Coraliomargarita algicola: one gene and its partner. The protein of the gene in region 2 interacts with the protein of the main gene of each other region in a pairwise test. Links are inferred from orthologs where the notes say so. Each region holds a gene or a part of one and is shown on either strand. Other genes may lie near its edges. The genes, in order: cysK and cysE.

Region 1 (3,122 bases), 1.5 Mb from region 2 along the record:
TTTATTCGGAGTCGAGCGTTTTGCGCTCTTTATTTTCGAGGCGCTTCTTGTCGAAGAAGGCCTTTAAAATTTGGTGGTTCAACTCTTCCAATACGCCGCCGGTGGATTCGAATTTGTGATTACTGCGGGGGAGTGCGCCTAGGTCGGTCGCGCCGCCGACGCAACCCATTTTGGGGTCGGGTAAGCCGTAGTAAACCTTGCCGATGCGGGCGATTACCAGAGCTCCGGAGCACATCGGGCAGGGCTCTTTGGTCACGTAGAGTGTGCATTCGTTGAGTCGCCAGTCGCCCAAGGTGTTGGCTGCTTGGGAGATCGCGAGGATTTCTGCGTGTGCTGTTGGGTCGTTGGCGGTGCGCGATTGGTTATGCGCGGCAGCGATGATGCGTCCGTTGTGTTCGATCACTGCACCGATGGGCACTTCATCTTTTTTCCATGCCTCAATCGCCTCATTGTAGGCGTGGGTCATGTAGTAGCTGGCGTCGCGATTGAGTTCGGATGGATAGATCTTTTCGAAGGGACAGGTCATGTGATGGGACTGGAAGGAGGCGTATTGAAATATAGAGGAAGAGAGATTAGGCTTGAGGGAACTGTGGTATGTGAGAGCATTCTTGACTTTTAGTATAAAGGCGATTGTCTCGCCGCTTTCCTAATTATCTATGGCAAAAGCACAAAGCGAAGAATACGTTGAAGTCGAAGGCAAAATTGTAGCGGTCCTCCCGGGCACTATGTTTCGTGTCGAGCTTGCGAATGGGCACCAGGTGCTCGCTCACATCTCGGGTAAACTTCGCAAGCACTTTATTAAGATCACGACTGGTGATACCGTAAAAATGGAGATGAGCCCTTACGATTTGGATAAGGCGCGCATCGTCTATCGTTTACGTAACGCTCATGTGCAGCGCAATGCGCCTAAGCGAAGTTACGGTCCACGTCGTCGATAGCTCTCTTCCTCCCTATATTCTCGAATCATGAATAAGCTATACGCCTCCATTACTGACACCGTGGGCAGCACGCCTTTGGTAAAAATTAACAACACGACTGCCGGCCTGAACGCTGACATTTATGTGAAATGTGAGTTCTTTAATCCTCTTGCGAGTGTTAAAGATCGTATTGGTAAGGCCATGATCGAAGCTGGCGAGCGCGATGGAAAAATCGGCGAGGGCAGCATTATTATTGAGCCGACTTCAGGTAACACTGGTATCGCATTGGCCTTTGTCTGTGCGGCTAAAGGTTATAAGCTCATTCTTACTATGCCGGAGACGATGTCGGTGGAGCGCCGTGTGCTGCTTCGTATGCTGGGGGCTGAGATTGTTTTGACACCTGGGCCTAAGGGCATGCCGGGGGCGATCGCTCGCGCCGAAGAATTGGTCAAGGAATATGGCGAAAAGGCTTACATGCCGCAACAATTTGAAAATCCTGCCAACCCTGAAGCGCACCGTAAGACGACTGCCGAGGAAATTTGGGCCGCGACTGATGGTAATATCGATGCTTTTGTCGCTGGTGTAGGTACCGGGGGCACTATCACTGGTGTGTCGGAGGTGATTAAGTCTCGCAAGGAACTGCTGACTGTCGCCGTTGAGCCTGTCAACAGCGCGGTTATCTCAGGCGAGGGCCCGGGTCCACACAAGATTCAGGGGATCGGAGCTGGCTTTATTCCAAAGAACTGCAACACCGATATCATCGACGATGTGATCAAAGTTTCGAATGAAGACGCATTTGCCACCGCACAGTCGCTGGCAGAAAAAGATGGTCTTCTGGTCGGTATTTCCACCGGGGCAAATGTTTGGGCGGCGATGGAACTCGCCAAGCGCCCTGAGATGGCTGGTAAGCGGATTGTTACCGTTGCATGCAGCTTTGGCGAGCGCTACCTCTCCACTCCATTGGCAGAGAAAGCCCGTGAAGAGATGGCGGCTGCAACTGCAAGCTAAGCTTTTGTTCGCAACTATAGTTTTACTAAGCCCCGATCCCTAGCGGGTTCGGGGCTTTTTGTGTTTACCTTCTCCTCTATCTACGGTCAGCCTATCGTTTCTTTAAATTCACTCAACCCAGCAAATTATATGTCGGTTACTGCAAAAATCCTTTTCCCCTGCGTCTCTTTAGCGGCGTTCGTATTCACTGCCTGTGGTTCTAAGTCAGAATCCACAGAAAAACCGGAAGCAAGTATTCCAGACGCACCGGATGCGGCCATTCAAACGATTGCAACGGAATTGAGCAACGGCAACGGGGCGATTCTTTGGGAGGCGATGCCTGCCAGCTATCAAAATGACGTCAACACGGTGGCGCAACTGGCGGGCACTAAGGTCGATGCAGAGATCTATAATAAAGGCTTTGCTTTGATTGGTCGCTTGGCAGATGTGGCGAATAAGCAAAAGGAGTTTATCTTAAATACCCAGTTAGGTGGTGAGAAGCCTGCTGAGCAGATCGCAAAAATTGAGGCTGCATGGCCTTCGATTATCGGATTTGTGAAGACCCTTACCGATAGTTCGCTGGCAAGTGCGGAAGGGCTGCAGGCGTTTGATGGTCTGGCGTTTTGCGAGACGACGGTTTCGACCTTGGTCGATTTTTCCCAGGACCTTGCTCAGCTGAGTGATGAGCCCAATCCATTGGATTTCGGCGCGGTGAAATTACTCGCGAGCACGGACACCACGGCATCCTTGGAAATGACCTTGCCTGATGGCACTGTGAATACTGAGGAATTTTCTAAAGTAGAGAACCGTTGGGTGCCGACCGAAATGGCCAGCAGCTGGGCCTCTGATATGGCCAATGCTAAGGCGCAGCTAGAGGCGATTTCGCCCGAAGAGATTGCGAAAAATAAACCTCAAATCATGGGAGCAATCACGATGTTTGAGGGCATTTTAGGGCAAATCGATGCGGCGGAAACTCAAGAGCAATTTGACCAAGCCCTGCAAGGCGCAATGATGCCAATTATGGGGCTCATGATGATGCAAGGTGGCATGGGGGGCGGTAGCGCACCTGCAATGCCAGCCGTGCCGACGCCGGCACCTTAATTGATTTTGCTTAAGCTGAATAAAGCGCTCCCGCTTGCGTTTCTTGCGGCTACATTTCTGCAGCCTTGTGTGGCTGTGCTGGATCATCGTGCACAGTCTTGGAAGCCACAGCAGGCT
Region 2 (3,303 bases):
CTGAGGCTCAAGGCGAAGAGTGAGGCCATCGAGGCGGCGACCACGCCCCGGGGAGCCACCCAACTGAGCAGCGCTTTTTCCCGGATATTGAGCGGTGTGCCCCATGCCGAGGCTGCGATACTGATCGGGCGGATGATCAGGATCACCGAAAAGAGGACCCAGCCGCCTCCCATGGTAAAGAAGTCGATGAATTGTTGGAGCTCCAGGCGCGCAACTAATAGTAGAAACAGCATGCCGATCAGTAGGTCGACGATTTCCGCTTTGAAGGCTTTTATCTCACGTAACTGGCGCGGTTTTTTGATGCCGACAATCATGCCCGCAATCGTGACCGATAGTAGGCCGGCCTCTGGCTTAATGAGTTCGGTGGCCCCAAAGATCAGCATGGCGCTGGCGAGTGCGAAGGCATTGGCGATGTTATCCGGCACCCAGTGCTTTTTCATCATCCAGTAGATGGAGTAGCCGCCAATAAAGCCGATCGCGGCACCACTGGCCACGCGTAATAGGAAGCTCGGAATGGCGACTGCGCCGCCGCCTTCCACGACCCATTCAAAACAGAGAATCGCGGTGAATACTCCGATCGTATCAATTAACACACCTTCCCAGTGGAGGATGCTACCCAGTTTCTGTTGCACCCGAATCCGGCGCAGCAGGGGGACGATCACTGTGGGCCCGGTCACGATAATCAAGCTGCCCATCAGCAGGGCAAAGGCCGGTGAGGTATCAAAGACCAGATAGGCGGTCAAACCAGAGCCGAGCCAGGTAATGAGCACCCCCACGGTGAGCAGGCGCTTGATGACGGTTGAAGTTTCTTTAAACTCTTTTAAGTCCAGCGTGAGCGCGCCTTCGAACAGGATCAATCCCACTGCCAGTGAGACGATCATCGGCAGTAAGTCGCCCAAGGCATTGGGGTCCAGTAGCTCCAGACCTTCCGGGCCTAGAGCAAAGCCCCCCAGTAGTAGTAGGACGATGGTGGGCAATTGTAAGCGGCGCGAGAGCACCGTAAGCAAGCAACCGGCGCCGACCGCGAAACAGAGGGCCCAGAGTGCATCCTGGGAGCTGCCCATTGCGAGCTGTGTCAATGAATTCATTGGTTGTGTGTTTATATCGGGTTCACCGTTTGTCTAGCTTTGTCTAGATTAGTCCAGTTTGTGGCACATTCCGAGTGCCGGGCAGACTTCGGAGGCCTGGCCGATGACTTGTGCCGGCACGCCGGCGACGCTGGTGTGTGGGGGCACATCTTTAAGCACGACGCTGCCTGCACCGACCTTGGCGCCTTCGCCAATTTCCACATTGCCTAGAATTTTGGCCCCGGCCCCGAGTAGCACACCAGTGCGCACCTTGGGGTGACGATCGCCGCGTTCTTTGCCGGTGCCCCCGAGTGTGACCTCGTGCAGGATGGATACATTGCTTTCGATGACAGTGGTTTCGCCAGCCACAAAGCTGGTGGCGTGGTCCAGTAAAATGCCGCAGCCGATCTTGGCTGCGGGGTGGATGTCGACTGCGAAAGTCTCCGAAATCAGGCTTTGGAGGTAGAGCGCAAATTCAGTGCGCTTTTGATTCCACAAGTAGTGAGCGACTCGGTAGCAGATCAGAGCTTGCAAGCCTTTGAAGTAGAGCAGGGGGGTGAGCACGTTGGGGCAGGCTGGGTCGCGCTCGTTGACTGCAATCATATCGCAGGCCACATGTTGTAAAATGGCCGGCTGATGCAGGAAAGCTTCCATGAAGGTATCATGCAGCACCTCAATCGACGCCGAATGGTTTACCAGCTTGCGCGTCAGGCGGAAGGTCAGGCATTCCGCAAAAGATCCGCGGTGGAGCACCGTTTCGTTGAGTAAAGTCGTGAGCGCAGGTTCGCGCTCCACGATGTCATGGGCGTGACGTCGTATTTCGTTCCAGTGGGCGTCTAAGTCGATAGCTTGCATAAATTCGCAAATAGTTAGAGAGAAGTCGTCCATATGCCACGCTAAAAAAGCAGGAATCTACACAAATTACAGTGTGTGACGGGGCATATCTGTGGCAGCGGCATCATTGGACGCTTGCCAGCTCGTGAATCCGGTCATTGCAGGCGGGAATCCGGGGCATCAACTGATTTGAGTGATTTGTTACATTTCATTTACGATGAGTCGAACGGCTCTGGAATCATGCATGATTCATCTTTTAAGGCCTATTTTGCCTAATTTATGTCCTGCTTTGATTGTATCTTTCCTTAATAAAAATCTACTGAATATTTTGTTATGCAACTGCCGGTCGTTATTGACGTTAGATCGGATGCCTCCTGATACGAGCGATATTAAGGCGTTGGAAAATCTTATGTGAAAGCTGCGTCTGCAATGTGAAGAAAACCGGTCAAATGTCGCGATTTGTGACCTTGGTTAAGCTTATGTCCCAGTGTTTGACTTGTAGATTCTCCACTTCATTGATCCGCAGCTTTGATGTTTGCGGGCAGCTTCCGTGGGCATCCAACAATTTTGTGAAGAACATTTCATTCGGGATATATAAGATGAATTTCAAAAAACTATTTTTAATTGGCAGCTTCTGTACTGCGCTTGCGAGCGCCAGCACTGCGGGGCTGGTGGCGCATTGGAAACTGGACGAAACATCGGGCACTGTGGCAGCCGATGCCAGCGGCGCAGGGATCGATGGTGAGTTGACCGGTTCGATTGCTTGGGGGGCCGGCAAGGCCGGTAATGCGGCCGTTTTCCCCGGCGTATCGGGTGACTACATTGAATTTGATTCAGATGCATTGAACCTGCAGGGCTCGTTGACGCTTTCGGTGTGGGCGAAATACAATGACATCACCAATTATGGTATCTTTGCCGGTATTGATAGCTCGGGCGGCACTGCGAATGATCAGTTTGTTTTGAAAACCGCTTCTTCGGGCGATGGTCGTATCATTTTTCAGGTGACGGGGGAGGGCGGCAGTTCGGCCACCTTACACTCGACCGATACTTTTAAAAACCTGTCTGAAGCATCGGCCGACGGCTGGATCCACTTGGTTGGGGTGTATCAAGCGGGCGAGTTTGCGCGTTTATATGTGGATGGCTCATTGATGACTGAAAGCACTAATGTGCCGGCACAATTGCAGTCAAAAATCGATGTCGCGCCTTTTAAAATCGGAGCGATGACGACGACGGCGACTTCCTATTATTTGGACGGTGCTGTCGATGATGTGCAGCTTTACGATTACGCGATCAGCAGCACTGCGGTGGCTGAGTTGCATGCCGCGCCCGGCACGGCTCTGGAAGACCCCGTGAGCGGAGCGTCCGGCCGTGTCGCTTATTGGGACTTTGATGAGGGCACGGG

Evidence for each region.
Region 1: the proteins of cysE (region 2) and cysK interact in binary tests that used the Escherichia coli proteins (3 or more experiments, as listed by UniProt). The link is inferred for Coraliomargarita algicola from one-to-one orthologs.

Annotation. Positions count from the first base shown.
Region 1 is NZ_CP138858.1:3,546,701-3,549,822, forward strand. The notes cover bases 151-2,945. They hold cysK (cysteine synthase A), read left to right. Parts: upstream 151-965; coding sequence 966-1,925; downstream 1,926-2,945. Other genes in these bases: tadA (tRNA adenosine(34) deaminase TadA), read right to left, coding at 151-526; infA (translation initiation factor IF-1), read left to right, coding at 657-938; SH580_RS14550 (hypothetical protein), read left to right, coding at 2,055-2,945. Outside these bases: more of tadA, read right to left, coding at 2-150; more of SH580_RS14550, read left to right, coding at 2,946-3,005; SH580_RS14555 (DUF4838 domain-containing protein), read left to right, coding at 3,012-3,122.
Region 2 is NZ_CP138858.1:5,028,901-5,032,203, forward strand. Bases 30-3,005 are described here. They hold cysE (serine O-acetyltransferase), read right to left. Parts: upstream 1,923-3,005; coding sequence 1,137-1,922; downstream 30-1,136. Other genes in these bases: SH580_RS20595 (cation:proton antiporter domain-containing protein), read right to left, coding at 30-1,088; SH580_RS20605 (LamG-like jellyroll fold domain-containing protein), read left to right, coding at 2,501-3,005. Also shown: more of SH580_RS20595, read right to left, coding at 1-29; more of SH580_RS20605, read left to right, coding at 3,006-3,303.